Regions from separate parts of the Bacillus sp. LQ16 genome, predicted to be linked through region 3. Evidence: riboswitches for the same ligand, from Rfam matches in the RefSeq annotation. Region 3 holds a riboswitch; each other region holds the start of a gene.
The links. Region 3 has a riboswitch for thiamine pyrophosphate ahead of thiC (phosphomethylpyrimidine synthase ThiC). Riboswitches for the same ligand answer to the same signal wherever they lie in the genome.
Positions count from the first base shown of each region.

Region 1: it holds a riboswitch for thiamine pyrophosphate, as region 3 does, so the genes downstream of both, AC3EMB_RS02315 (MTH1187 family thiamine-binding protein) here and thiC (phosphomethylpyrimidine synthase ThiC) in region 3, are expected to answer to the same signal.
Region 2: it holds a riboswitch for thiamine pyrophosphate, as region 3 does, so the genes downstream of both, thiM (hydroxyethylthiazole kinase) here and thiC (phosphomethylpyrimidine synthase ThiC) in region 3, are expected to answer to the same signal.

Region 1 covers NZ_CM173491.1:454,997-465,781, reverse strand. Annotated here, with positions in the region: gene AC3EMB_RS02340 (glycosyl hydrolase family 18 protein) at 1-1,089, shown strand, start outside; gene AC3EMB_RS02335 (ABC-F family ATP-binding cassette domain-containing protein) at 1,536-3,080, opposite strand; gene AC3EMB_RS02330 (ABC transporter ATP-binding protein) at 3,476-4,225, opposite strand; gene AC3EMB_RS02325 (ABC transporter substrate-binding protein) at 4,222-5,220, opposite strand; gene AC3EMB_RS02320 (ABC transporter permease) at 5,217-5,990, opposite strand; gene AC3EMB_RS02315 (MTH1187 family thiamine-binding protein) at 5,962-6,282, opposite strand; TPP riboswitch at 6,384-6,485, opposite strand; gene AC3EMB_RS02310 (non-ribosomal peptide synthetase family protein) at 6,538-10,119, opposite strand; gene AC3EMB_RS02305 (methyl-accepting chemotaxis protein) at 10,257-10,785, opposite strand, start outside.
Region 2 covers NZ_CM173491.1:441,267-452,051, forward strand. Annotated here, with positions in the region: gene topB (DNA topoisomerase III) at 1-1,220, shown strand, start outside; gene AC3EMB_RS02240 (helix-turn-helix transcriptional regulator) at 1,780-1,974, shown strand; gene AC3EMB_RS02245 (DUF3278 domain-containing protein) at 1,977-2,483, shown strand; gene AC3EMB_RS02250 (Blp family class II bacteriocin) at 2,705-2,911, opposite strand; gene AC3EMB_RS02255 (Blp family class II bacteriocin) at 2,937-3,143, opposite strand; gene AC3EMB_RS02260 (Blp family class II bacteriocin) at 3,169-3,375, opposite strand; gene AC3EMB_RS02265 (peptidase domain-containing ABC transporter) at 3,618-5,837, shown strand; gene AC3EMB_RS02270 (HlyD family efflux transporter periplasmic adaptor subunit) at 5,830-7,143, shown strand; gene AC3EMB_RS02275 (autotransporter) at 7,185-7,865, shown strand; gene AC3EMB_RS02280 (hypothetical protein) at 7,885-8,157, shown strand; partial or broken gene AC3EMB_RS02285 (toprim domain-containing protein) at 8,393-8,707, opposite strand; TPP riboswitch at 8,918-9,030, shown strand; gene thiM (hydroxyethylthiazole kinase) at 9,103-9,912, shown strand; gene thiE (thiamine phosphate synthase) at 9,930-10,586, shown strand; gene AC3EMB_RS02300 (anaerobic C4-dicarboxylate transporter family protein) at 10,702-10,785, opposite strand, start outside.
Region 3 covers NZ_CM173491.1:5,090,387-5,101,171, forward strand. Annotated here, with positions in the region: gene AC3EMB_RS25885 (YhgE/Pip family protein) at 1-511, opposite strand, end outside; gene AC3EMB_RS25890 (LysR family transcriptional regulator) at 646-1,530, shown strand; gene AC3EMB_RS25895 (transcriptional regulator) at 1,578-2,663, opposite strand; gene AC3EMB_RS25900 (hypothetical protein) at 2,755-2,904, opposite strand; gene cydA (cytochrome ubiquinol oxidase subunit I) at 3,160-4,515, shown strand; gene AC3EMB_RS25910 (cytochrome d ubiquinol oxidase subunit II) at 4,508-5,533, shown strand; gene AC3EMB_RS25915 (arsenic transporter) at 5,945-7,303, shown strand; gene thiC (phosphomethylpyrimidine synthase ThiC) at 7,405-9,165, opposite strand; TPP riboswitch at 9,280-9,395, opposite strand; partial or broken gene AC3EMB_RS25925 (L-lactate permease) at 9,467-9,538, opposite strand; gene AC3EMB_RS25930 (transposase) at 9,584-9,853, shown strand; gene AC3EMB_RS25935 (hypothetical protein) at 10,329-10,631, opposite strand.

The DNA of each region.
Region 1 (10,785 bases), 750 kb from region 3:
TTTTACGTAGATGGTGCTATAAATGTTTATACAAATGAAGGTGTTCCAGTCGATAAACTAGTATTAGGCGTACCCTTTTACGGACGTGGCTGGAAAAGTTGTGGCAAAGAAAATAACGGACAATATCAACCTTGCAAACCAGGTAGCGATGGGAAACTTGCTTCTAAAGGTACTTGGGATGATTATTCTACCGGTGACACAGGTGTGTATGATTACGGTGATTTAGCAGCCAATTACGTTAATAAAAATGGTTTTGTACGCTACTGGAATGACACAGCTAAAGTACCTTACTTATATAATGCGACTACAGGCACATTTATTAGCTACGATGACAATGAATCTATGAAATATAAAACAGACTATATAAAGACGAAGGGTTTAAGTGGAGCAATGTTTTGGGAACTAAGCGGGGATTGCCGTACAAGTCCAAAATATAGTTGTAGTGGTCCAAAATTACTTGATACGCTAGTAAAAGAATTACTTGGTGGACCTATTAGTCAAAAAGATACTGAGCCACCAACGAATGTTAAAAATATTGTAGTTACGAATAAAAATTCAAACTCAGTTCAATTAAACTGGACTGCATCTACTGATAACGTAGGAGTTACGGAATATGAAATTACTGCTGGAGAAGAGAAATGGAGTACAACAACAAATAGCATTACAATTAAAAACTTAAAACCTAATACAGAATACACATTTTCAGTAATTGCCAAAGATGCTGCTGGAAATAAATCACAACCTACCGCTCTTACTGTCAAAACGGATGAAACTAATACGACACCTCCTGATGGAAATGGCACTGCTACATTTTCAGTCACTTCGAATTGGGGCAGCGGTTATAACTTCTCGATTATAATCAAAAATAATGGAACGACTCCTATTAAAAATTGGAAATTAGAATTTGATTATAGCGGCAATTTAACACAAGTTTGGGATTCTAAAATTAGTAGTAAAACAAATAATCATTATGTAATTACAAACGCAGGATGGAATGGCGAAATTCCTCCTGGTGGATCTATTACAATTGGTGGTGCAGGAACAGGTAATCCTGCCGAACTTTTAAATGCCGTCATTAGCGAAAACTAGACGTAATATCCATTAATTATTTCACTAAAGTTTGAATTTAGGTTCGAGCAAGACTTCCTAAATTCAAACTTTTAATTTTATGAAAAATCAAAAATATTACAATAACCTATTATAATTATATTTAGTTTCTAATATGAAGTTTATATGAAGTTCATTTGAATTTTACATGAATTTCCTTTAATTTCTATTGTCTTCCTATAATATCCACATTATCCTTTATATATAGGAATTATTTTCATTCCGTTTTGAACTATCTATATATATAAAGAAAGATAGTCACCTGTTAGGGAAAGGCTTTCGTATTATTATAAATATAACAAAAGAAAAAGCACGCTTATAAGCGCACCATAAGAGTGCTTCTTCATACAATTCTCATGTAAGAGTTCTCGAAAATCATGTTAATCACAAAGAAAAGGCATTAGCTCATAAAAGCTAATGCCTTTTCTTTATTCATATTGTTCAGCATTCCAATCTTCTATATTCCATACTTTTGTTATCCACGATTCATAGAAAGAAGGTTCATGTGAGACAATTAAAATCGTTCCTTTGTATTGTTGTAACGCTTCCTGTAAAGCCATCTTAGTTTCTACATCCAAATGATTAGTCGGTTCGTCTAAAATTAAAACATTGCTTTTCGTTACGATAAGTTCACATAAACGCACTTTCGTTTGCTCTCCACCGCTTAATAAACGAATAGGTTTTAATACGTGTTCTTCTTTCAATCCACACTTCGCTAATGCTTGGCGCGCTTCTTTCTTTGTCATATCTGGTCGTTCTGCCCAAACTTTCTCTAACGGTGTTATTTCTGAAGCAAACTCTTCCTGTGCAAAATAAGCAGGATTTACTCGGTCCCCAACAAAAATCGAACCGCTTAGCGGCTTTATTTGACCTAATAACGTTTTTAATATTGTCGTTTTTCCAATACCATTCTGACCAACAATAGCTATCTTTTCTCCTTTTTTCACTTGTAAATTCAAGTCTGGAAATAACGGCTCACTATAACCCACTCTTAGTTTCTCAGCCTGTAATATACGACTTACTGGTTCATTATAAACAGTACAAGCAAAACAGGACTGAGGTACATTATTTACCTTTTCAACCCTTCGCATTTTCTCCAATACTTTCTCTCGACTTTTTGCCTGTTTTGCTTTTCGAATTTTATTTTTTTGAATAAATGTTTCTAACTGAGCAATTTCTTTTTGTTGTTTCACATACGCCGATTGTAATTGTTTCCTTTGTACTTGGTAACTTTGTAAAAACTTTTCATAATCCCCTACATATCGCTTAACTTTTCGTTCTTCTAGATGGTAAATGACATTCGTAATATTGTTCAAAAATACTTCATCATGCGAAATGATAATATAAGCTTTTTCGTACAGTTTCAAGTACGATTGCAACCATTCTATATGTGCTGTATCTAAATAGTTCGTTGGTTCATCTAGCAATAAAACATCAGCTTTTTCTAGAAGAAGCTTTCCTAGTAATAACTTTGTCCGCTGTCCTCCACTTAACTTTGAAACATCCTTTTCCAATCCTATTTCAAACAGCCCTAAACCAATTGCCACTTCTTCAATTTCTGTATGAATTTGATAGAAATTAGAGTTTTCCAATATAGTTTGTAACTCTCCATACCTTACTAACAATTTTTCTACTTCTACTGCTTCAGCCATCTCTTCTGCAATTTTTAACATTTCGTATTCAATCGCATACAAGTTAGAAAATGCACTTTGCAAGTATCCTTCAATTGTTATTCCTTCTTGTAAATCTATATGCTGCTGCAAAAATCCAACCTTCACATGTGGAAACCATTCAATGTTCCCATCATCATGTATAAGTTCTCCTGTTAAAATTCTTAGCAGTGTTGATTTTCCAATCCCATTTTTCCCTACTAACCCAACATGCTCCCCCTTTAATAATCGAAAGCACGCATTATATAAGATGGTTTTCTCACCATACGAATGACTTAAATTTTCTACTGTTAATATACTCATTTTTTTCTCTCCTTTACTTATCGTCCATAAGCTAAATAGAGAGACCAACAGTATGAAGCCTTATTTAATTATGCATATAAAAATGGGTAAGGTGAATACACCTTACCCATTACATATTATCGTAAAAAAGGATTAAGGTTCTTTACCTGCTGTCTTCAATTTAGCTTAATCTTAAAAAATGGGCAGACTTCTCCCATATCAAGCTAAAACCATTTGAAGAACAGTTGATAAAGTCATTTTATCCTTTCACTCCTTTAACATTTGTTATATTAAGAGTATAAACTACTCTGTTATATTCTATTCTCTATTTTCCCTTTTGTTCCTTCTCCATCTTTTCATATTCTAAAAAAAGCCTCTTAACAGTAATTATACTAAAAACTGTTAAAAGGCTTTTTCTATTTTTTCATATAAGGAGCTAACACACTTAAAATCTCTTCTTTATCCTTTTTTAATTCGAGTGATGTTAACATATCCATCGTTCTCGGTCTAGGTAATTTCACTTGTACCTCGCCAACTATTGACGCTGGTCTTTGAGATAAAATAAATACGCAATCTGAAAGCAAGATTGCCTCATCTAAGTCATGTGTAACCATAACGATTGTTTGCTTCTCTTGATGCCAAGAGTTTAAAAGCCAGCTATGTACTTCCATTTTTGTAAATGCATCTAACTTTCCAAAAGGCTCATCAAGCAGCATAATTGGCTTTTCACATAAATATGTGCGCAGAAAACTAATTCTTTGACGCATACCACCAGACAATTCATCTGGATAATGGTCTGCATATTCATCTAGTTCGAACTGCTTTAATGCTTCCATTCCTTCTGTCAGCCTTTGTTTTTTCGGCTTTCCTTCAATTTCTAACGGAAGAACGATATTTTGCAAAGCTGATCGCCACGGTAGTAATAAATCTTGTTGTGGCATATAACTAACAACATCTTGCTCTTGTACTTGCTTATCTTTATACATTACGTTCCCGCTTGTTGGTTTTTCAACATTTGCAATCATGTTTAATAATGTGCTTTTCCCGCAACCACTCGGTCCTACAAAAGAAACAAACTCTCCCTCTTGTATAGAGGCACTAATATTCTCTAATACATTCTTTCCGTCGAAAGATTTCACTATATTTTTTATTTGTAATCCGCTCATTTTTCACTTGGAAGGAATTCATTTGTAAAAGCATCTTTTACATCGATTTTCTTTTTAATAACTTTGTTGTCATATAAGAAATTCATGTAATTCGTCCAAATTTCTTCCTTCTGTACTCCCCATGCTTTCGCATCATCTTGATACTTCGTACTTAACCATTTCTGGCTTTCTTGAACTAAATCTTTATTTACATCTGGAACAGCTTTAATTAAAATATCAGCAGCTTCTTTCGGTTCCTTAATTGCAAAATTATAACCTTCTGTTGTTGCACTCATAAACTTTTTCACAAAGTCTTTATCTTGCTTCGTATGTTTTTCACTCGTAATAATAACAGGACTATAGAAATCAAGCGCTGGATCTAAGTCTTTCACCATAATCGTATTTAACTCTTTTCCTTGGCGCTTCGCTTCAATACCATCCCAACCGTAATAAATCCATTCGAAATCTGCATCACGGCCGATTGATTTAAAGAAATCTGTTTGTCCTAAGAGGATTTTTTCAACTTTATTAAAATCAGCTTGATGCTTATCCATAATCGTCTTTAATGTCGCTTCTTCCGCTGGTCCTCCCCAGCCGCCATAACGTTTACCTTCAAAATCTTTCGGTGACGTCATATTATCTTTCTTAAGCGATGCAAACGCTGAAGTGTTATGCTGAATAATCGCTCCTACAGATACAACAGGAATTCCTTCCACACGAGCTAATGTTACATTTTCTTGTGCGCTTATTGCGAAGTCTGCTTTTCCTGATGCTATCATTTGCTCTGCTGTTACATTGTCACCTGGTTGAATAATTTCTACATCTAATCCTTGCTTTTTGTAATAATCTTTCGTTTGCGCTACATACAAGCCAGTATGATTCGTATTTGGAAACCAATCTAATACTACTTTTACTTTTTGATCTTTACTTGCACTTTCTTCTTTCTTCGCCGGATTACATCCAGCCACACCTACCGCTACTAAGGCAGCTAACATAACTTTCAAACCTTTTTTCATTTTCTGCCGTCCTTTCTATATATCCATGGTGCTGTTATTCTTGCCATAAACTCTACGATAAAATACAGGCATAATGTCACTATAACGATGATTGCTGCAACACCAAATACTCGGGCAGTCAAAAAGGATTTTGTAGCCCTCGTAAGCATAACGCCTAATCCTTCACTTGCACCGAGCCATTCTCCGATAATTGCCCCCATTACGCTATATGTAACTGCAATTTTTAAACCGGAGAAAAAGTATGGAAGCACTGCTGGAAATTTTACTTTCTGGTAAACTTGCCATTTTGTCGCCTTCATTGTTTGTAACAGCTTCAACATGTTTTTATCTACTGTTTGAAAACCTTCTAAAATACTAAGCGCAATTGGGAAGAAACAAACGAGTATTACGACCATTACTTTCGGCAACATCCCATATCCAAACCAAATAATAAATAGCGGTGCAAGTACAACAATTGGAATTGTTTGCGAAATAACGAGCAATGGATTTATTAAAATACGAAATAACGGTATAACGTCCATAATAATTGCGATGCTCGTCCCCAATAAAATTGCAAAGAATAGTCCAATTATAACTTCCTGCAGTGTTTGCATCGTATTTGGTAATAGTAAATCTTTCATCCCAATTAATTCTTGAACAATGGCAGAAGGCTTTGGTAAAATCCACGGTTCGATTTTAAATAATGAAACAGATCCTTCCCATATCGCAATGAGAAGGATAAGCCAAATAGTTGTAATAAGTTTAGATTGCTTCTGGTTTTGCATATTCATCACGGTACTTCCAAACCTTTTCATCTATCGTTACACCAGTGCTTGGACGATAATGGATTTTAATAGAAGTAATCACTTCTTCTGCTCCAGCATCGACGCAAGCTTGTTGCGCACGTTTAACGACATCAAGAAGTACATCTAATTCTCCTTCCAAAGTTGTTTCCATTGCCCCTACTTCATAACGAACTCCCGATTGTTGCACAACTTCAATTGCTTTATCGACAACAGAATATACATCTTTCGTTTTCGCTTGTGGTACTACTGAAAATGACATTGTAACTTGTTGTGACATAATAAAATCCCCCTTATAAAATTAGATTTCAAAAATAAGAAAAGGCTTTCCTACTGCGTAGGAAAGCCTTGTATGCAAGTTATTATAGAATAACATATGCTACATCACTTTAAGTAACTCCCTACGCTGGCATTATCCAGATCAGGTTGAGGGTCGATGTTTACTTACATCCTCTCAGCCAATTGGCTCCCCGGTCCTTAATTCGTTTTCATTGTAGCATGATTTATTTTATTGAACAAACAAAAGCATGCATAATCATTTCATTATTTTTGGAAAATATCCAACTTTTTCACCATGAGCTAATAACTGCTGTATAAATTCTTTATTGATTGCTGGTACTATCAATTCTTTTTTCTTAATCCATTCATTCGTTCTACGCGTACCCATTACAATCTCAGATTGCTGCGCTCCATCTCCTGCAACTTGAGAAGCAATTAACTCTGCTATTACTTCATTTTCCTTCGCTAATTCAAGTCCGGTATTTACATATTCTGAAAGTGGAACCATTTCAAGATTGTATCCACACTCTCCAATTAACTGTATAAATTGTTCAAACTCAATTTGATGTGGATGACAAATATGTAACGTCTCTCCTACAATTTGCGAATCTTTTAAATACAATACAATTGATTTACTAGCAAAATCAATTGGTGTGAAATCAACTTTCCACTTCACATTTGGTGCTTTCCCAATTAATAGCATTGTTTTAATAAGACGATAAAATGCGTTTCCTTCAATATTTTGTTGGAACGAACCTGTTTCTGAATGACATGCTAAATTACCTGCACGATAAATATTTCCGCGCAAACCATTTTTCATTGCTTCACGAACAATGTTTTCCGCTTGTAGTTTACTATTTGAATATACATTCTCTAAGTCTACACTGTAATTAAAATCACCAGTTTTCATGTATGTATCCCATTGATCTACCGCTAATTCTAACGGGATACCAATTGTAGAAATAAAATGGAATGTAGCACCTTTCTCCGCTAATGCTAGCATACGGCTAGTTCCTTGGACATTTATATTTTCAAATTGTTTTACATCTCCAAAATGTCTTACATCTGCACCGCAATGAATTATCGTATCCATCTTAGAACTGATGAACATAAATTCTTCTTCGCTCATCCCAAGATACTCTTCCCCCAGATCACCAGCTACGGCCTGTATACGCTGTAACCATTCTTCACATATATCACTAAAGTAGCCTGTTAATGTATCTATAATTCTTTGTTGCACATCTTTGGTTGGTCTTACTAAACAATAAATAGTAGCAGATGTATCTCTCAACAATTCATATAATATGTGTGATCCTAAATAACCAGTAGCTCCTGTTAAAAAGACATTTGAAATCTGGTTTTCTTCCAAAACGTTTGCATACGTGATAGTATCTGGTTCGTGAATCACTTTATATTCACGAAATACTTCTTCTTTCTCTACTTTTACTTCTCGCTCAATTCGAGCTAATCCATATATCGTTCTTTCTTTAAAGAAATCTTGAATTGTTAAATGTGAAAAATCTTCTTTTAACAATGTTAAGACTCGTAATACTTTTAATGAATGTCCACCAATTGTAAAGAAATCATCATGCACTCCAACTTTTGAAATTCCTAATACTTCCGCCCAAGCGCGCGCTATTTGTTTCTCTGCTTTATTAGAAGGTGCAACATATTCTTGTAGACGAACCGGTTCATACTTTTCTTCTAACTGAGCTAACTTCTTAACATCAATCTTTTTATTAGGTGTAAGTGGTAATTCATTAATATAAATTAGTTTAGATGGCACCATATAATCTGGTAATTGCTCTTGTAACTGATAAACTAATTCTGGTATTTCTTTTTTATTTAAAGTTGTATAGAACGCGATTAAATATTGGCTACCTTCCTTACTCTTCTTAGCAAACACAGCATTTTCTTTTATATTATGATTTTGAGAAATTTTACTTTGGATTTCTCCTAGTTCAATACGATGTCCTCTAATCTTTACTTGATCATCTTTCCGATGTAAAAATTCTATATTTCCATCCTCTAACAACTTAACAATATCACCTGTTTTATATATATTAACTATAGGATTGAAAGGGTTCTGAATAAAAGCTTCAATTGTTTTATTAGGCTTATTAAAATACCCTTTTGCTAATCCTACTGAATCTATATATAATTCACCAGGTACACCAATTGGACAAAGATTCATATTCTCATCCAAAATCATAACTTGATAATTAGCACATGGTTTACCAATGGGAATACTCGCAACATCCTCATTTAACTGACTAGGTATTTTATAGGTTGTCGTCACTACAGTACATTCTGTCGGTCCGTATACATTATGAATTTCAACATTTGTACCTATTCTTTCTCTCCACAATTTAATAACCTCTACAGGCAACATTTCACCGCCAATCGCAATTCTTTTTAGGGAAGCTAGCTTATATATATCTTCTTCTGCTAAATAAGTTGCTACTTGTCGAACAAAAATTGTTGCTAATGCCAAGATCGAAGTTGCTTTCACTTTATAGATTGCATTTGCAAATGCTTCTACAGACAATCGCTCTTCCTCTAATAATACATACAAGTTTCCTCCGCAGAATAAAGAAGCAAATGACTCCCATACAGAAGCATCGAAACTAAAAGAAGGAAATTGGGCAAATACATCCTCTTCTGTCAATTCATATTGCTTTTGCATCCAAGTGTACAGATTAACAACCCCTCTATGTGCTAACATCGTTCCCTTTGGATTCCCTGTTGAACCAGACGTATAAATCATATAAGCTACATCATCACAATGAATAGACAACTTTACATCTATATCTTCACAAGTTTCACTATCATACATTGAAACTGTTTGAACTCCATCACATGTTATAGGCGTCTCTTTCATCAATATAACTTTCGCTTGGCTATCTTGAATAATGTACTGTATTCTACTTTCCGGATAATCTGGATCAATCGGAACATACGCTGCACCAGCTTTTAATATAGCTACCATACTTACTACTGTGTCTATGCTACGTTTCATAAATATTCCAACATAGTCTCCTAATTGGACGCCATTTTTAATTAACATATGAGCTATTTGATTACTTTTTTTATTTAGCTCCTCATAAGTTAAAGTACCTTCCCTTGAAGATAAAGCTATACGATTTGGAAATTGAGTAACAGTATTATAGAACATATCGACGATACTTTTCTCAGGATATACTGCTGTCGTATCATTCACTTGACTATAAAGTGCCATCTCGGCCTCTGTAATAATATTAAAATTCTTTATATAATTATTCTTATTTTGTGATATACCAATTAAAACACCTTGTATTTGTTGTGCATAACGAGTAATCGTTGTTTCCTTCCAATTAACACTATTAAATATTATTTCTACACTTTGCATATTTTTACTAAATACAAATTGTAATGTATTCGTGTCTTGTAGCTCATAATATGTTTCACCAATAATAATAAGTGACATTTCATATAATGTATTACCGTTTTGAAACTCTTCTATTTCTTCCTCATTCATTTCTTTAATTTGTTCCAGTTGCTCTTCAATCTGTAAATTCAAACTTTCATAGGAGAGAAAATTAGAAACTTCAATAGTAATCGGAAATAAACTTCCTCTTACATGATAAAGCACGACAATATGTTTTTCTTTAGAAATATGATATAACCACGTTGCAGTCGCTCCTATTAAATCTACAATGTGAGTCAAATTTGGAAATAGTTCAGTTTTCCTTTTTATCCTAAGTTCCGTTCCTTGCACATCTTTAGGTATTTTAATACTTCCTTCTACTTTCCCTAAAAATTCTTTTACCGTCTCATTATAAGAAATTGCTAATTTCATATTTATGTAAATTCCTCTCTTAAATATAATAAAGGTGTGAAAATTCACACCTTTTTCATCCCTTATTAACGGGCAGATTCGTTCAATTCATAATCAGTAGCGGAGATATCCCCTTTGATTAGAATTGAACTTTCTCCTTATTCGCTTTTAAACTCACCAATAAGCTCTTGTAATTCCTGAGAAAGCCAACTTAAAGAAGTCGCTAATTCTGCAATATCTTGTACTGATATTTCTTGCTCTTTCATGCTTTCTTCAACATTACTACTGCTGTTGGCATAAGTGTTTGCAATATGTGATAATTCATTTACGACTTGAACGATATTCTGGCTATTTTGTAAAATGTCACTCGAATTACCCGAAACAGCTTTTACTTGATCTGTAACAGATTGCGCTGATTTGGAGATTTTTTCAAAGAAATTCCCACTACTTTGAACAAGTGAAATTCCAGTTTCTACTTCTTTTGAACCTTTTTGCATTGAAACTACAGCATCTTCTGTCTCAGCTTGTGTTTCACCAATTAATTTCGCTATATCTTTAGCAGACGCTTCCGTTTGTTCTGCTAATTTTCGTACTTCATCAGCAACAACTGCAAACCCTCTCCCCGCTGCTCCAGCACGTGAAGCCTCAATAGAAGCATTTAAAGCTAATAAATTTGTTTGATTTGAA
Region 2 (10,785 bases), 730 kb from region 3:
GAACACTTCCAGAACGTCTAAAAGCATGTGGTGTTGGAGAATACCGTCCCTTCGCACATAAAGTATTACAAAAGCCTATCAAACCTAACAAATCATTTGTTGATGATAGTAAAGTAAGCGATCATCATGCGATTATTCCAACAGAAGGATACGTTAACTTCTCAGCATTCACAGATAAAGAACGCAAAATTTATGATTTAGTTGTAAAACGTTTCTTAGCTGTTTTATTCCCAGCATTCGAATATGAGCAACTAACATTACGTACCAAAGTTGGTAGTGAAACGTTCATTGCACGCGGAAAAACGATTTTACATGCTGGTTGGAAGGAAGTATACGAAAATCGATTTGAAGACGATGATGTAACTGATGACGTAAAAGAGCAACTTTTACCTCGCATTGAAAAAGGCGATACATTAACTGTAAAGCTAATTATGCAAACATCAGGTCAAACGAAAGCACCTGCACGCTTTAACGAAGCGACTTTACTTTCAGCAATGGAGAATCCTACAAAATATATGGATACGCAAAATAAACAACTTGCTGATACGTTAAAATCGACTGGTGGATTAGGTACTGTAGCGACACGTGCCGATATTATCGACAAACTTTTCAATTCATTCTTAATTGAAAAACGTGGTAAAGATATTCATATTACTTCAAAAGGCCGTCAGTTACTTGATTTAGTACCAGAAGAGTTAAAATCGCCTACACTAACTGGTGAGTGGGAACAAAAGCTAGAGGCAATTGCAAAGGGTAAACTGAAAAAAGAAGTATTCATTTCCGAAATGAAGAACTATACGAAGGAAATTGTTTCTGAAATTAAATCGAGTGATAAAAAATATAAACATGACAACATTTCAACGAAGTCTTGTCCAGACTGTGGTAAACCAATGCTAGAGGTAAACGGCAAAAAAGGAAAAATGCTTGTATGCCAAGACCGTGAATGTGGACACCGTAAAAATGTATCTCGTACAACAAATGCTCGTTGCCCGCAATGTAAGAAGAAACTGGAATTACGTGGTGAAGGTGCAGGTCAAATCTTTGCATGTAAATGTGGCTATCGCGAGAAATTATCGACATTCCAAGAAAGACGTAAAAAAGAATCTGGAAATAAAGCTGATAAACGCGACGTTCAAAAATATATGAAACAACAGAAAAAAGAAGAAGAGCCATTAAACAACCCATTCGCAGAAGCTTTAAAGAAATTAAAGTTTGATTAAATGAATAAAAAGGAATTGTCTATCTAAAGTTTTGATGGGCAATTCTTTTTTGTTATGTACAATTTAAATTAACCAATATGGATGTAGCTTTTAAATAAAGTTGTACCATATTATCCCCTTCTATAAAGGGAGATTTTTATTAAAAAAACAAGGGATTCCTAAAGTGAAATTCCAATCATTGATACGGTATAGAAAAGAAAATTTGAGGAGTATTGCGGATTGTTCTTTCCCTCTTGTTGTGGAAAATGTAGTTCAAGAAAATTCAAAATGAATTATTTAAAATGGAATTTCACATATAACTGAACTGATATAGCATGTTAAATGTGTTAATTATAATATAAAATAATGCTTATGAATAAAAGAATATGAAGAAAAATATGAAAAAATTAGTGATTACCTCCAAATAATGAGAGCCGAATTTTCTTAGGATAGAAAATTCGGCTTATTTTATGTCGGAATTCGCACTGGGATCTCATATATATATGACGCTTGACATATATAAAAAACAAATGTAATATATAACTAACAAAAGTAAACTATAGTATTGGAGGGTTTTTAGATGCTTACCAAAGTTAAGCGGATTCGACTTGAAAAAGGTATGACACAAGGAGAATTAGCAAAATTGACAAATGTTAGCAGGCAAACAATAGGTTTAATTGAACAAGGCGCATATAATCCATCTTTAAATCTTTGTATTAAGATTTGTCAAACCCTTGGAGTTACTTTAAATGATTTGTTTTGGGAGGAGTTGTAATAATGAAAAATATCTTAGAAAAAATGTACTTAAGATTTATAAACAAAGTAAGCGAAAGAGATGAATATCAAATACAAGAAATAAACAAAGAGTTTGCTATTGCAGGGTTAATGTTATGGTATGTAAATATACTAGCTATGTTTATTATGCTAGTAGTTGATACTATTAATCACACCTTATCCATAGGAACTATAATTACCTTTGTGGTCAATATGCTTTACGCTAACTATCTAATGTGGAAATTAAAAAAGAAAAGATTGAATGATATAGAGTGCTCTACAAAAGAAGAATTTTTTAAAAAGAAAAAACAGATTAAAAAATCTAGTATTAGAGCGGGTTTGCTTTGGACCTTTGAAATGTTTATATTAATGTGTTATGTTTTTCCTTATTTAAGCTCAGGAAAAATATCAGTTTCTTTCTCTGATATTATTATATGGGTTTGTGCAGGCCTATTCTTTGGTTCTAGCATGTATGTAATTTCATTATTTAATTTGAAAAAGTTATATTAGTTGAAATTAGAATATAAGTGAAATATGGTCTATAGAATTAAACCCTTCTTTCTGTAAATTCTAAAATTGGATAACATATATTTTAAGCATACCATTAGAAGGTAAGAAATTTTATACATATTACAATTGCTAGTTCTAGCTTATATAAATTAAAAGCGATTAAATTAAAAACCTAATTTAATCGCTTTTTTCATTCTAATCATTATTAGATATATAATTTATTAGCAACCACCAACGCCGCCAGCAATGCCGCCAGCTAAAGCGCCTACTCCGCCGCCATAAATTACAGCAGGACCAAATTCCCAAGTGTATCCAGCTCCTGTTAGGAATCCGCTAACTGCGCCAGAAGCGATGCCTGCTACACATTTACCAGCTCCACCAGCTGAAATTTCTAAAAGTTCTTTTTCTGTAAGTGTCTCTAAGTTCATAATATGATTCTCCTTTTATTTTTTATTAGCAACTACCAATTCCGCCAGCAACGCCGCCAGCTAAAGCGCCTACTCCGCCGCCATAAATTACAGCGGGGCCAAATTCCCAAGTGTAGCTAGCGCCATTCAGGAATCCTAATGCTGCGCCAGAAGCGATGCCTGCTACACATTTACCAGCTCCACCAGCTGAAATTTCTAAAAGTTCTTTTTCTGTAAGTGTCTCTAAGTTCATAATATGATTCTCCTTTTATTTTTTATTAGCAACCAGCAATTCCGCCAGCAACGCCGCCAGCTAAAGCGCCTACTCCGCCGCCATAAATTACAGCAGGACCAAATTCCCAAGTGTAGCTAGCTCCTGTTAGGAATCCACCAACTGCGCCAGAAGCGATACCTGCTACACATTTACCAGCCCCACCAGCTGAAATTTCTAAAAGTTCTTTTTCTGTAAGTAATTCTAATTTCATAATGATTCATACCCCTTATTATTATGTTTTTGATTATTACACGTAATTAATTAGTTAATAGTATAAAAATGTTATTATTAAAATTTCTTAATCGCGATATAACAATCACGGGTTTTATAATAACACTTATTTCCAGGAAAGGTAGACAATATGCAAAATTACATATTGTCTATTTTTTTATTATATTTAGATATAATATTTAACTTGTTATATTTAAATATAAAGGAAATGAGGCTGCGATTTTGTTCAAAAAAGAGTTTTTTTGTATTAGGCAACAGGATTTAAAAGATTGTGGTCCAGCATGTTTAGCGATGATTTCTCGCCATTATGGGTTTACTACTTCTATTTCAAAGATTAGAGAAGTGGCTGGTACAGATTTAGCGGGAACAAATATTAAAGGTTTGATGGAGGCTGGTGAAAAACTAGGGTTTGAAGTAAAAGCTGTAAAAGCAACAAAACCCGAAGATTTAAAAGAAATTCCATTACCTTCAATTGCTCATGTTGTAGTCAATGGTGGTTTGTTACACTATGTAGTAATTCATAAGGTTAAAGATAATAAAATTTATATTGCTGATCCAGAAAAGGGATTGGTTACGTACTTGTTAGAAGAATTCTGTCAAATTTGGACAGGTATTCTTGTATTAATGTCTCCTGGACAAAATTTTCAAAAAGGAAAAGAATCAAAGGGAACATTTTCACGATTTCTTGTATTATTAAAACAACAAAAAAGTTTATTAATACCATTGTTTTTTGCTTCTATTTTCTTTAATTTATTTGGGTTATTGGGAGCATTTTATTTTAAATTTTTAATTGATGATATCGTGGCGAATCAATTGATACAGACACTTCATATTGTATCAATTGGAATTATTATATTGTATATATTTAAGATACTGCTTTCTTATTTTCGTACTCATTTAATCTTATATTTAAGTAGGAGAATAGATATTCATTTAATGCTTGGGTATTATCGTCATGTTGTAGGATTACCAATGAATTTCTTTGAAACAAGAAAAGTGGGCGAAATTATTTCTCGATTTATGGACGCAAGTAAAATACGCGATGCTTTGTCAACCATAACAGTTACTTTAATGATTGATACATTAATGGTTACAATAGGAGCTGTTTTGTTATATGTCCATAGTCCTATTTTATTTGGTGTGACTTTATTAATAATACCTTTCTATATTGGTATTATTTTTGCCTTCCATAAGCCGTATCAATCTATTAATCGCAAAGAAATGGAAAGTAATGCAAAATTAAATTCCTATTTAGTAGAATCTTTAAATGGAATTGCAACTGTAAAGTCTTATAACGCAGAAAAAGAAGTGTTTTTTCAAACTGAAAGTCGTTTTATTAATCTATTAAGGCATGTATTTAAAAGAGGAATGCTATCCAATTTACAAGGTTCTATTAAAATGGGACTTGAATTAATTGGTGGAACTATCATCCTTTGGGTTGGTTCCATACAAGTATTAAAAGGGAATATGACGATAGGTGAGTTAATTACATATAATGCACTTTTAGTATATTTTTTAAATCCAATTGAAAATTTGATTGGTATTCAGCCTACCATGCAATCTGCACTAGTCGCTGGAGAACGATTAAATGAAATTTTTGATTTAGATCAAGAAAAGAGTGAAAAAGAGGATAATAAAGTATCTCCTAAAAAATTATCAGGTAAAATACAATGTTCAAATGTTACATTTCGTTATGGAACACGTAAAAATGTACTAAATAACATAAGTTTTTCAATTGAGTCAGGTAGTCAAGTAGCATTTGTAGGAGAGAGTGGATCAGGTAAAACAACCATTTCAAAACTATTAATGCATTATTATGAATCTCAGCAAGGAAATATATATTATGATGATTATCATATCAAAGAGATAAGCCGTACTGCATTACGTGATCGAATTGCATATGTCTCTCAAGAGTCATTCTTCTTTAGTGCTTCTATTTATGAAAATTTATGTTTTGGTTTAGCACGACCAGTTACTCTAGAAGAGGTTATAGACGTATGTAAGCAAGCTTGTATACATGAGTTTATCGGTGAATTACCGTTACGTTATGAAACTCTCTTAGAAGAAAATGCGTCCAATTTATCTGGTGGACAAAGACAACGTTTAGCAATTGCAAGAGCGTTATTAAAAAAACCAGATATCTTAATTTTAGATGAAGCGACAAGTAATTTAGATTCTACAACGGAAAAACATATTACGGATATGTTAAAGGAGTTGGGATTACAAGGAGTTACTGTAATTATGATTGCGCATCGATTAAGTACAATACAGCATGCAAATCAAATTTTCGTGATGGAACAAGGAAATATTAAAGAGCAAGGCGCCCATGAAGAATTATTATTCCATAAAGGAGAGTATTACCGTTTGTGGAAGAATCAAACTGTTCATATAGAACACATAGAATCTCAATCTTATGTAATGCGAGGTGTTCAAGATGAGTAAGCTTTATTCGTTTGATCAACTAACTGATAGTAAGGAATTATTAGAAAGAAAACCACCTCGTTTTATTGCTGGATTACTTGTTTTTCTTTTGATGAGCTTATTTGTTTTCTTAATCTGGGCTTATGTCAGTAAGATAGATATTGTAAGTAAGGGAACGGCAATGATACAAGGAAAATCAGATGCAAGTGTGTCTCGTACTCAAATTGTAGGTGTGGTTGATACAGTTGCTGTTAAGCCTGGTGATGAAGTGAAAAAAGGAAATATTTTAATTCAATTAAAAAATCAGGAATTAACAGATAAACAAAATCAGATGAATCAAATTGTGGAACATTTAGAAAAACAAAAAGGGATGTTAGAACAGTTGAAAGAGAGTATCCAGTCTCATAAATCTTCTTTTCTTGATGATGTGGATAAAAAAATAAGAGAAGAATATCAGGCTTATGATCAAAGATATCAATCTATACAAAATGAAAAAGACAATGAAATAAAAACAATAGAAAATAGTAAAATTTCAAGCGAACAAGATGAAGTTTTACAAGGATTAATTGCAGAAAACGAAAATATCCAAAGAGAAATAGACATAATTGAAAAACAAAAAACAAAAGAAAATATATTAGAAGAACAAAAACAAGTAATGGATGATAAAAAAGAAAATTTAGAATCCCAAAAAAATAGTGTAGAAAAGCGTATTCAACAACGAAAAGAAACTTTAGAGCATGAAAGAACAAAAGTGGATGTTACTAAAGAAGGAAAGCAAGAACAAAAGAAAGATGCTTTAAAACAATATAAAGAAGAATCTATGATTTCAGTGAATCAACGTATTCAATCCCTAGAACAAGAACTATTTATTAAAAAGCAAGAGTTAGATGGACTGCGTCATCAAAATGAAACGACAATTATAAAAGCACAAAAAGACGGGATTGTACAATTTCCTGCCATCTTACAACAAGGGGATTTAATTAATCCTGGCCAAGAAATTGTTTCGATTATCCCAAAAGAAGACCAAAAAAAAGTAAGAATCTTATTACCAGCTCAAGAGATAAAAGGAATAAAAAAAGGAGATAAAGTACAATATTCGTTTAAGTTACAGAAAACGGATAAACAAATGGGGCAAATAACATATGTATCAGCATATCCTACTTTTGATAAAAATACTAAAGGGTATATGTATGAACTAGAAGCCACAATTGATACAAAAGATTTACAAGAACTACATACAGGAATGGTTGGTAGAGCTTCTGTCATTACAGGAGAAGAAACGGTATGGAAATTTATTTTAAGAAAATTAGATTTTATTTCTAATTGAAATAGTTAAAAATAGATTCATATAAGGAGACAGAATTAAGTATGAAAAAGTATTTTTCTATTATAATCATGTTAATTTTATTAATAAGTTCTTTTCCTTTATCGGTTACATATGCAAAGGAAAAAAACATCAATTTAAGCAATATTGAGCAAATGACTAGTGTTTTTAATGATAATATTAATCTAGGAGAAAAAATTAGCTATATTAGAAATAGTGATTTGAATAATTGGTCAGTTAAAGAAATGAATCAGGCCCTAGATAAAATAGATAATTTAAATCTGAGTATAATGGAACGAGCAAGTTTAAAGAGAGAGGTAATACGTTCTTCAGGATTTTCTAATTTTGATTTTAAAGAAACAAATTCGGATGTATTAGCATTTAAGGAATTAAAAATAGAAATTATAGAGACTGATCAGCTACTTACTTTATATAGAAGAAGCAAGGCTGGTGAACCGGAATCTAAATATGGTCTTGGCTATTGGTGGGGAGATAAAGAAAGAAATATTGAAGAAACTAGAAATGAGTTAGCCGTATTAGAAGCTTGGGGGAATCCGCTTAATATACAATATAAAATCACGGTACCTAAAGGAACGAGAATACTTAAAGGATTTACAGCTTCGCAAACTCAATATCTTAAAGGTACAAGTATAGTTCAAGAATATAGAGAAGGTGGAGCTATGCAATACTGGATTAATAAGATAGATAACAGTTGGTTACAATAAAATTTATTAGGAGGATAGCATGACAAATCATCATGAATTTATAAGTTTAGCTCTAGATTGTGAGCGTATTATAAAACAAAATATCCCTAGTAATCCCGACGATGCTAAAAGATATCATTTAATGCTAAACGAACTTAAAGGGTTAAGAATGACCATAAAATTAAACCAATTAAATGACAAGTTATATTATTTATCAATTACACAAATGCTTGAGAAAAATGATCCGAAAAAAGTATTACAAGCTGTTTTAAAACTTAATACATTTTATTGTAACTACTATCAAAATTTATAAATTTACTACCATAATAAACTTGAGCCTATATTCTTTCAAATAACATAGCTCATGGTGGCAGGCACTCGAAAGGGTGCCTTTTCTTTAGGGAAAATACACCTAATAAGAAAGCTAGTCTTAACGTACAATTTTCTTTTTATGTGCAATTATAAATATATTAGATATCATTGTTAAATGAAGGATGAAAGGTGTTTTAGAATTTATGTGCAGATATATTTTATAGAGATAAGTCGATGTCTGTTGCTACAATAATTTCATTTACATCTTTTCTAAGTAGCTGACTTTTTACAGCATTAAATTGTTTACCAGTTTGTTTAATAACCGTTAATTTCAAACGCTCAGGTAGCATCGGTAAATCTTCTAAATTCCACTTTTTATATTTCACATCATAACTTTCTGGATCTGCTAATGTAACGAGATGACCTAAAGCCCAAGTTACAATATATTTACTACCCTCAAGATAGCCGTTTCCTTTTTTATCACACTTCAGTACACGAGCAATATCTCGTGCAACGGAAGGTTTTTCAGCGATTACAACGCTTTTTGACATATTAAAAACATCCTTTCAAATTTCCATAAGTTAAATATAGCATACATCTTCTTGAGATTCAGTTTCGCTCCATATTTGATCGGTTTTTAATGGAGGGAACAAAATCCCAACTAATTAAAGTTTCACTTTATCAGTTGCTTCTATATTAAATAGAAAAAGTAAAGAACTTGTTATTTTACTAGAATAAGAGTAGACTTTGAAGTAGATGAATAAGAAACACATGGGAGTTTGTGGATACAAACTGAGAGTATGGCTACTAGTCCGTCATTGACCATTTGAACCTGTTGGATAATGCCAGCGTAGGGAGAGTGTAAAAGCACATATTCAGGCACTTTGCGTACGCGCAAAGTGCCTTTTTGTGTATCTCCCATCATTATAGTTAGGAGATGAAAAGGATGAATATGAAAGAAATTAGTAAAGTAGTGGATTTGGTGAGAGAATCTAATCCGCTCGTTCATAATATTACAAATGTTGTTGTAACAAATTTTACTGCTAACGGTTTGTTGGCACTTGGGGCATCGCCTGTAATGGCGTATGCAAAAGAAGAAGTAGCAGAAATGGCTAGCATTGCTGGAGCTTTAGTATTAAATATGGGAACACTTCGTCCTGAGGAAGTAGAAGCGATGTTACTTGCTGGTAAATCAGCAAATGTGAACAATGTGCCAGTACTATTTGATCCAGTTGGTGCAGGAGCAACTTCGTATCGAACAGAAGTTGCGAGACATATTCCAGCCGAAATAGATTTAGCAATTATCCGCGGCAATGCGGCTGAAATAGCAAACGTTATTAATGAGAAATGGGAAATTAAAGGGGTAGACGCTGGTACTGGAAATGGCAATGTTGTAAGTATTGCAAGGCAGGCAGCAGACGAATTAAATACAGTTGCGGTTATTACTGGAAAAGAAGATGTTGTTACAGATGGAGAGAGAACTATTGTTATTCGAAACGGTCACCCTATTTTAACGAAAGTTACGGGAACAGGTTGTTTACTAACGTCTGTAATAGGAGCATTTGTAGCAGTGGAAAAAGATTATGTAAAAGCAGCAGTAGCAGCATTAACGTTTTATGGTGTAGCTTCGGAACTGGCAGCTGCTAAGACCGTGGAAAAGGGACCTGGTAGTTTCCAAATTGAATTTTTAAATCAGTTAGCGAATACTACTGCTGGTGATATTGAGAAGTATGGAAAGATTGAGGAGTTAGAGTAAGGGGGATGAAACATACGATGCGCATTGAAACAAAGAAAATGTCTAAGTTATTACAAGTGTATTTTATTATGGGAAGCAATAACTGCACGAAGGATCCTTTAGCTGTATTGAAAGAAGCGTTAGATGGTGGAGTGACACTTTTTCAGTTTCGCGAGAAGGGGGAAGGTTCTTTAATCGGAGAAGATAGAGTGCGCTTTGCAAAAGAATTGCAGACGCTTTGTAAGGAATATAGTGTTCCTTTCATTGTAAATGATGATGTAGAATTAGCCATTGAATTAGATGCAGATGGTGTTCATGTAGGACAAGATGATGAAGGAATTACATCTGTTCGTGAAAAAATGGGAGATAAAATTATCGGCGTATCTGCTCATACAATTGAAGAAGCACGCTTTGCAATCGAAAATGGAGCAGATTATTTAGGCGTTGGACCTATTTTCACAACGAGTACGAAAAAAGATACGAAAGCGGTTCAAGGAACGAAAGGATTAGCTTATTTTAGAGAACAAGGAATTACAGTGCCGATCGTTGGTATTGGTGGGATTACAATTGAAAATACAGCAGCAGTTATAGAAGCGGGTGCGGACGGTGTTTCAGTTATTTCAGCAATTAGTTTAGCTGAATCTGCGTATGAAAGTACGAGAAAATTAGCTGAAGAAGTAAAGAGAAGTTTGTAGGGAAGGACGTGTAGTATTTTAAGTGCTACATGGAGAAATGGACTGCCCAAAATTTTAAACAAACGTTTGATTAAAAAAGCACAAACCTTTTTAAATAAGGGTTTGTGCTTTTTCTTTAAAACATAATAGAAATTAAAAGCATTCCAATGCCGATAGAAGTAAATGTTGCGATTAAACCTGGAATCATAAAGCTATGATT
Region 3 (10,785 bases):
CACCTTCTGTATATGATTTCGTAATACTGTTTGAGATTTTTGTTTTCATATTTTCAACAGCTGTCGTTCCAATTTGAGCCGCTACAAAGTTTTTACCTGGATTTACTTTGTACTGCAACTTTGCTGGCTCTGGTTTCTCATCCATAAGTGTACTTACCTTTTTAGAGAAATCTTCCGGAATCGTAACAACCATATAATATTTATCTTCTTTTAACCCTTCATCCGCACTTTTTTCTGATACGAAATGAAAAGCCAATTCCTTATTCTCTTTTAAATTTTTAACAAAATCGTCTCCTGCATGAATTGTTTTTTCATCCATCGCAGCACCCTTATCTAAATTCACAACCGCAACAGGTAATTTATCTAATTTTCCGTACGGATCCCAATATCCAGCTAAAAAGAATCCTGAATAAATTAACGGAACGATTAATAAAAAAATTAAAGCGATACGTCCATGTTTATGGTGCCACATCGCTTTCCAATCTTTAAATATAAGTTTAATTCCCTTCATGAAACATACTCCTCTTCTAATTTAACACCCTTCGAATGGTTTAACAGATTTACTATACACGTCACTTTACATACTGTATAATACATCTTTAATTATTAATTCATTCCTTTTGGTCTATAGAAAGGAGACTCGAAATGGAACTGCTCCAGTTAAAATACTTTCAGACAGTTGCACGACTAGAACACATGACAAAGGCAGCTGAAGAATTGCATATCGCGCAACCTTCACTCAGCAAAACAATTGCTAGACTCGAAAAGGATTTAGGAGTCCCTTTATTTGATCGCCAAGGCCGACAGATTACTTTAAATTCTTTCGGAAAAGTATTTTTAAAACGAGTAGAACGTATTTTTCATGAATTAAGTGAAGGAGAACGAGAAATTAAAGATTTAGCCGAATTACAACAAAGCTCTATTACACTGGCCGTTTCTATTCCAAGAATATTACCAGAACTACTTGGCTCTTTTTTACTAGAACATCCTAACGTTCGATTCCAACAATTTCTTGCATCCACTCCTTCTATGAAACGACAACTAGATAATATAGAAATTGACTTTTGTATCTCCTCTGTGCCAATTGAAGGTGAGGAGATTGTTTGGGAACCACTTATTACAGAAGAAATTTTCTTAGTCGTCCCTTCAGGCCATCGTTTATCAGGCCGAAAAAATATCCACCTGCATGAAGTAAAAAACGAACCGTTTATTAGTATGAACACTGGCTATGGATTTCGACACTTAACGGATGAATTTTGCAAAGAAGCTGGTTTCACTCCGCATATTGCTTTTGAAGTAGATGAACCGACCGTGATTAGCGACCTCATTAAGCAAGGTCTCGGCATCGCTTTTGTTCCAAGTTTAACTTTATTAAAAAACTCTACTTTAGCATCAAGCAAGTTGCGTATTATTGAACCCACTTGTCAGCGAACCATCGGATTAAGTTGGTCAAAAAAACGTTACTTATCAAAAACAGCTCAGCAATTCCGTGAATTTGTGATTGACTACTTCTCTAATATTAGAACGTAAAATTATATGAACAAATAAAAGGTGCCACCCTCATATGGTGGCACCTTTTATTGTTCACTCTTTTTTAATTCCATTTCAGCTAAAAGTGGTAGTACATTATCAAAAATATGCGTATTATTATTTTCACCTGTTACATATCCACCGTAATATCTACTAAATACGTTGTCATTTCGGAATGTGGACATATGATCATACAATTCCTTCGCAAACTTTGTATCACCTGTTTGTAGTACGTACAAAATCGTTAATCCGTACGCGGCCGGCGATTCATAATTCACAGTTTGTTTTCCCGTTTCTAAATTGTAACGACCGTATAGCTTTCCATCCTCTTGGAACTTCTTCTTTATAAATTCCAAATAAGCATCTGATGAAAGATCTCCTAAACTTCGATGATATGCAACGTATGATTGGTCAATAAGATTCACTTCTTTATCGTACGTAAATGTACCATCTTCTTTATACTCTTTTGGGAATGCCCATCCATGCCTTGGATAATCCGCTAAAAATTGAACGACTTCCTGATATTGCTGAGCAGAAACTTTGCCGTACTTCTTCATATAGGAGAATGCACGCGGATTTATGTATGATGTTGTTACAAAATTATTTTGTTTCCCGGCATCTGCATCATAATAATCAACATAATAATTATCTTTTTTATTATAACGAAGTACAGCATCACTTAATTGATCGGCAAGGTTTTTATAACGCTCTTCCTTATACATTTCATAAGCACGATATAATTGTTCTATAATACGAAGATCATCTATAAGTGCATTTGTAGCTGACTGCCTCTCTCCCTTTTCAGAGAGTTTCCATAAAACGATATGATTCTTATATATGAAATTATCTTGAATAACCTTTACTTGCTCATCAAATAACGCCTGATCATCTTTATCAAGTGTATACTGTAACCATAATCCCGCCGATTCTGATAATGCTTCACGTCCCTTAGCTTCACCCGTACCTGCCTTAGTATCTACTAAACGATACGTGGCAAGTGTTCCATTGTCATTCACCATATGTCTTAAAATAAAATTTTCTGTACGGTTTCCTTGTAAAGCTGACCAAAATACAATTCCACCTAAAGCGATTAAGAAGATAACTCCAATCCCTATATATAAACGTTTCCGCAATCTTTTCACCTCCCTAGTAAGGCTAACCTTAATTTTATCAGAACATACATAAATTTAAAAAAGACAATCTATTAGATTGTCTCCCCCATTTCTATCCCTCACAAACCTCTTTAGAAGGTTTATATAGCGATTGTACAAGTCGATCATATTCACGACGCGTAATTTCTTTATTATATAGCTTCAATAATAAATCTCTATGCTCTTTTGAAAATGCCATCTTTTTAATGACTTCAGGATACATAAAACACCCTCTCCATTTCACATAAACTTCTTGATTCCGAAAAACAGAACTTATGTTCGCATAAAAGATTATAAAAGATTCCTGAGCAAAAAACAAACAAAACATGACCAACCATTTATTTCTTTCTATTCAAAATATTACAACATTATATTATCATATTCACTTTTTAAATACATATATATTTTTGGTAGTTTTTTTGAATAAATCTTCCAATTCAATCAGAAAATAATGGCAAAAAAGAAGAGGAGTTTACATATGGATACGGTAACATTAGCAAGAGCATTTTTTGGTTCTTCATTAGCATTCCACATTATCTTTGCAACACTTGGCGTCGGACTTTCATTGATGATTTTTATAAGCGAAATACTCTATCACTGGAAGAAAGACTCCGACTATGCCATTATGGCGAAAAGATGGACAAAGGCGTTTGCTATTCTTCTCGGTGTAGCAATTCCAACTGGAACAATTGTTGGTGTGCAAATCTCACTTCTTTGGCCTGGTTTCGCCAAAATTGTTGGGCAAGTTATTTCTGTTCCCTTCCAAATTGAGATTTTCGCCTTCTTTTTGGAGGCTTTATTCATGTCGATTTACGTATATGCAGCTGATAAACTTCCTCCATTTATGAGATTAATCTCGCTATTTTTCGTCATGCTTGGTGCCACGGCATCCGCCGTACTCATTACATCAGCAAATACATGGATGAATACACCAGCAGGCTTTTCAATGAATCCAGATGGATCTGTTTTTAACGTTGATCCGTGGAAAGCTTTCTTTAATCCGAGTTTTGGCACAAGTGCATTCCATGTTGTTATTACGGCTTATGCAACTGGTGCGGCTGTCATTGCTTCTATCGCTGGATTTAAATTATTGAAGAAAAATTTAAGTACACGTGAAATTGCTTATCATAAAAAAGGGCTACTATTAGGGCTTGTCGTTACATTTATTACAGGCGCTACGATGTGGCTTTCAGGACATGAATCAGCGATTGCCTTACATAAACACTCACCTGAAAAACTTGCATCTGCTGAAGCTTTATTTGAAACGACATCACACGCACCGCTATCCATTGGCGGAGTTGTGGATCCTAATACACTTGAACTAAACTACGCACTTGAAATTCCAAACATGCTTAGCTTATTAGTGGGACTAGACCCTAGCACTGTCGTAAAAGGTTTAAAGGAATTCCCACAAGAAACATGGCCACCATTTTATACACATACACTATTCAACTTAATGGTCGGCACTGCTGCGTTTACCTTTGCAGTTGCAGCAATTGCGCTCTTATATTGGTACTTCGTTTACCGAAAAAAGGGAACAGAACTACCGAAGTGGCTACTTTGGGGGGCTGCTGCATGCGGACCAATTATGATGCTCGGTATTGAATTCGGCTGGATTTTCAGTTGTAGCGGTCGTCAACCATGGACAATTTATGGTATGCAACGTACCGTCGATGCATCTACACGCGCTGATTTCGTCGGTCCTTTATTTGTTTTGTTCATCATTTTATATATTGGACTCGCTATTTTAACAGTCTTTGTTCTACGTACATTCTTTAGAAGACATCCATTAAAGAATGATTTACAACACCAAGGAGGCGATTCTCATGCATGAGGAAAGTATTGCAATCATCATCTTATGGGCCCTTATTTTCGTATACAGTATACTAGGGTCCATCGATTTTGGTGCTGGTTTTTGGGGCATGGTATACGCAAAACATCCAACGCTCGCTGCCAAACTTGCGAATCGGTACTTATCACCAACTTGGGAAGTAACAAATACGTTTCTCGTCTTCGTCGTTGTCGCATTTCTCGGCTTCTTTCCGAAAGCGGCCTTTACCCTTGCGACAGTAATGTTCGTACCAGTTATGTTAATTTTAGTGCTCGTTGCAGTACGTAGTACATTTATGGTGTTTGCTTACTCCTTGCCGAAATATCAGTACCTTCTTCGGGTTATTTCAGGTATTACTGGTCTCTTAATTCCAGCACTATTAATTACCGTTTTACCCGTTACAGAGGGAGCCTATATTACAATGTCTGAAGGAAAAGAAGTACTCTTGTATGGAAAACTTCTTTCTAGCCCGGTTATCTATTGCTATATGCTCTTCGGAATAACGTCTGAACTATTTCTCTCCTCTCTCTTTCTTGCTGATTTTGCGAGAGAACAAAGTTCAGAAGATACGTATAGAATTTATAGAAGAAATGCCATCATCCTTGGTCCTGCAACGCTCGTTACGGCGATCATCGCCCTCGTTGTAATGGATCCTGAAACACATTGGCTTATGCAAGGATTAATAAAGCAATTCCCGTGGTTTACAGTTTCTATTGTTTTATTCGTTATCGGATACTCGTCCCTTTGGTGGACAAACAAAAAGTACAATACACTAGGATATCCTCGCATTGCCGTTTTAGCTGTCGTCGCTCAATATGCATTTGCAAGCTACGCTTACGGCGTCGCGCATTTACCTTATATTATTTATCCTGACGTAACTGTATTTACAAGCTTTACAACGACAGAAACGTTCTATGCACTGCTCATTCTATACGCAATTGGGATTGCAATTTTATTACCAGGATTTATTTTCTTCTGGAATTTATTCTTGAAGGATCGTACTTTTTTGAAGGAAAAATAATATAGTCTTGGGGTCTGTTCCAAAAGGCATTTTGGGATGGGCTCCTTTTGTCATGTTTTGTCGATAAGTCGATATATTTTAAAAATCGCTGATATATTTTGAGTTGCGCCGATATATTTCAATGATCGCTGATATATTTTGAGTTACGCCGATATATTTCAATAATCGCTGATATATTTTCAGTTACACCTATATAAATCTCATTTACTACCTTACTGCCCAATCAATTTATAGACTCCTATCACAATAGTTATTTCACTACTAATGACACTTGTCCTTTAGCATGAAAAACACATATTCGCTTCATCTCGTTATACGTCTAGTTCTTCTTATTTTTTGCTGAATATACTACCAATATAACCTTGAGACAAGCTACATCTATTCAAGGGAAAATAGAAAGGTAGGCAAAATATGAGCATTGAAATATGGATTACTATTATTGTATTCTTCTTAACGATGATTGTTATCTTTTGGCGGCCTCGAGGTTTAAATGAAGCGTGGCCAGCAGCAATCGGAGCTGGTATCATCATAATTACTGGACTTGTATCAAAACCAGACGTCATGGATATTATAAGTAAAATTGGCGGTGCTTCCATAACAATATTAGCGACCATCGTCATGGCAGTTATATTAGAAAGCTTCGGTTTTTTCCATTGGTCCGCAGCGAAACTAGCAAATTTAGCAAAGGGTTCTGGACGCCGCTTATACTGGTATATTCAATTATTATGTTTTCTTATGACTCTTTTATTTAATAACGACGGTAGTATTTTAATTACAACTCCCATTTTAATTCTTCTTCTAAAAAATCTTCAATTAAAACCTCATCAGCAAATTCCTTATTTATTAAGTGGTGCTTTAATCGCTACGGCATCTAGTGCACCAATTGGTGTAAGTAATATCGTAAATTTAATCGCATTAAATATCGTTAATATGACTCTTTATATGCATACTGCTATGATGTTTGTACCTGCAACATTAGGCTTATTATTTATGTCATGGCTCATGTATACAGTTTTGAAGAAAAAACTTCCGAAAAAATTACCTGTTTCTTCATATGATATTGAAGAAATTTTCTTCACGAAAAACTTCCATCCACTAAAAGGAAATAATTCTGTTGATACGAAACAAAAACGGACAAGATTCATGTTAAAAGTATTAGGTTTCGTCTTCCTTATGCGCTGTCTTCTATTCGTTGCATCCTTCTTATCCATCCCAATTGAAATCGTTGCAGTACTTGGTTCACTCGTTCTTCTCATTTGGAGATGGTACTACTTACGAACAAATCCTGTCGACATTTTGAAAAAGACACCGTGGCACATTTTAATTTTCGCCTTCTCTATGTACGTCATTATTTACGGACTCCACAACGCAGGATTAACAGCTGCACTTGTACAATGGCTCGAGCCAATTGTGAATCAGCATCTACTCTATGCTAGCTTTGCAATGGGCGGACTTGTATCCATCCTCTCTAACGTCTTCAATAACCATCCTGCCCTTATGATTGGTACAATTACATTAACAGAAATGGGACTAGATCCAGTCACATTAAAAACAATCTATCTTGCAAACATCATTGGTAGTGACATCGGTTCACTATTACTACCAATTGGTACACTAGCTTCACTCATTTGGATGTATATTCTGAAACAAAACAAAATTAAAGTAAAATGGAAAGACTATTTAAGTGTATCCCTTATCGTTATCCCGCTCACAACAGTCGTCACACTATTCCTCTTATTCTACTGGGTACATCTCTTCTTTGCCTTATAAACAACAGAAGCCCCATTTGCTACCGTCTTAGCAAATGGGGCTTCTTCTATAATAAAGTTAGGTACTACAGTGTGATCAATCAAGTAAAGAGGTGTAATGTGTTATTGATATAAATGACTACCAGCTTCTTTAAATTCTTCTGCTTTCTCTTTCATTCCTTTTTCAATTGCTTCTGTCGTTTCTAAATCATTTTCTTTTGCATACTCACGGATATCATGTGAAATTCTCATACTACAAAACTTCGGTCCACACATTGAACAGAAGTGAGCTGTCTTTGCCCCTTCTGCAGGCAACGTTTCATCGTGATATTCCATCGCACGTTCAGGATCTAAAGATAAATTAAATTGATCGCGCCAACGAAATTCGAAACGTGCTTTTGAAAGTGCATCATCACGCTGATGAGCCGTTTTATGTCCTTTTGCAAGATCAGCCGCATGCGCTGCAATTTTGTACGTAATAACACCCGTGCGTACATCATCTTTATTCGGTAAACCTAAATGTTCTTTCGGCGTTACATAACAAAGCATCGCCGTTCCAAACCAACCGATCATCGCAGCTCCAATTGCCGATGTAATATGGTCATAACCTGGTGCAATATCTGTCGTTAGTGGCCCAAGTGTATAAAACGGCGCGCCCTGACAAATATCAAGCTCTTTCTCCATATTCTCTTTAATTAAGTGCATCGGTACGTGTCCAGGTCCTTCGATCATAACTTGCACATCATGTTTCCAAGCAATTTTCGTTAATTCACCAAGTGTTTCAAGCTCAGAGAATTGTGCTTCGTCATTTGCATCTGCAATCGATCCTGGACGTAATCCATCTCCAAGAGAGAACGAAACATCGTACTGCTTCATAATTTCACAAATCTCTTCAAAATGAGTATATAGGAAGTTTTCTTTATGATGGAATAAACACCACTGCGCCATAATCGAACCACCGCGCGAAACGATACCTGTCGTACGCTTTGCAGTAATTGGAATGTAACGAAGTAATACACCAGCATGAATCGTAAAGTAATCCACGCCTTGCTCCGCTTGCTCAATTAACGTATCACGGTACACTTCCCACGTTAAATCTTCTGCAATTCCATTTACCTTTTCAAGCGCTTGATAAATCGGCACAGTTCCAACTGGTACAGGCGCATTACGAATAATCCACTCACGCGTCGTATGAATGTTTTTACCTGTAGATAAATCCATAATCGTATCTGCACCCCAGCGAGTAGCCCACGTCATCTTTTCTACTTCTTCTGCAATAGAAGAAGATACAGCAGAGTTTCCGATATTCGCGTTTACCTTCACATGAAAGTTCCGCCCGATAATCATCGGTTCAGCTTCTGGATGATTAATATTCGCTGGTAAAATAGCGCGGCCTTCTGCGATTTCCTTACGAACAAACTCCGGCTCTACCCCTTCACGAATCGCAACATACTCCATCTCAGACGTAATAATGCCATTACGTGCATAGTGCATTTGCGTAACGTTTGCACCTTGCTTTGCTCTAAGTGGCTTGCGATCCATCTGCGGGAAAACAGGTGTATGTTTCGAAGCCACTTTCACACCGTCATCCTCTGGTTTCACTTCACGCCCTTCGTATGCTTCTACATCACCACGCCCCAGAATCCAAGAATGGCGCGGCGTTGGAATCCCCTTTTCTAACTCCACTTTATACTCAGGATCCGTATAAGGTCCGCTCGTATCATACACACGGACTGGAGGATTTGGGATGCCGTTCGTTTCGCTTTGTTCAATCTCACGCATCGGCACTTTCATGCCTGCGCGTGGTCCATCCACATATACTTTCTTACTCCCTGGTAAACTCGATTTCAATTCAATTTGCTCAGCTGAAACAGACTGTTTCATAACCTTTGTTGCCTCCCCTGTTCGTGACAAGGACGAGATATGGCCAGCGCATGCCAAAATAAAAAGAGCCAGGTCCATAAAAAAATAAGGACCTGGCTCATAAAAGACATCATTATGTAAAGCCGTTAACTTCCCTACGCTGGTACGAGCCAGATCAGGTCCAAAGGGTTAAGAAGTTCACGCGCTTCTCTCTCAGCCTACGCATACGTTAGGCACCCCTAGTTTATCACTGATTTAATTTTCAATACTTTCCCATCATACACGATAATCTGAAAAATGCAAAGGTTATTTCTTTTTCTCTTTATGGAATCATCCACGTTAAATAATATGCTTGAACATACGTCATAATACCAGCAATAATTACGAAGAACACCCTATTGTAAAAATAGTTTATGACTTAACATGGGAGTTTAAAAACATCTTCACCACAAAGAGTGTTGAGAATTTCGACCATTGTATTGAGAAAATGAAGAATACTAATATACAAGAGTTTAAGAGCTTTACGAATGGATTAGCCGGGGATATTGAAGCTGTCAGAAATGCGGTAACTTATGAGAATAATAATGGTCTTGCCGAAGGGAGCATAAACAAGTTAAAGCTTATTAAAAGAATCATGTATGGTCGATGCAAATTCTCCACATTGCGGACAAAGATTCTACTTTTGGAGAGAATGAGACTTTTCAACTAACTCCGGAAAGAACCATTTTTTACTTGCCAAATACATTCATCAGTCCCGTTTGACAAAGAGCCTTTGTCTCTGCTGCATTTCGCTACAACTGCTACCTGCCATACAACCTGCAATAGAGATAGGTAACAATTTACTATACAAGGAACAAAATTGACCTGCTCCTCCATTTAGTGATTTAACTATCTTTATTATTCAGAGCTAAAACTCAAAGAGAAAGCTCTTACATTTATTGTAACATTATTTCCTTAATATGTTAATTTTTTTATTGTCTTGTTAGTTAAAGGGGTACTTAATACAAAAAATAACCGTAGATAGTAGCACGAACACTGTTCTTGTTATAATTAATTTTTTTCAGAACGTCTATAATCCTCTTTTAAAAAATATATGTAAATATAATAAAAAACGAATGATTAATAGAAATATTCTACACCACTCGTTTTTTATCGGACTTCTTTTTACTGTACTTTTATTTTCTTTATGAGTTATTAGAAAAATAATTGTCTATATAAGTCTTTATTTTTTCAAAATTCTTTTCCATAAATAAGATTGCTGGTACTTCAATTATTGGAAGATTATTTTCATTATCAAAAGCTGGACACGGTTTGGGAACTACCAAATAGTCAACTGAGTTTTTATCCCTGATATAATTAATTGAAACATCATAATACTTAGAAAAATATTCCTTCAAATCATTCTGATTCCTTAAAAATGGTAGAGAAAATATTGAACCATAATTTATACCAGCGTCGACAATTAATACAAAGCATATTTTTTTCATGATACACCCTCCTCGTATAATAAGTTTTAAGTTAATAACTGTTCCTTGAAAATTAAATAGTTTTTATCTTCAAGAGCTACATCAAAAAAATGATGTATGGGTAAAATTTAGTCTTGGATACTGGGGGATTTCCCCAGATAATGGAAGTGTGGAA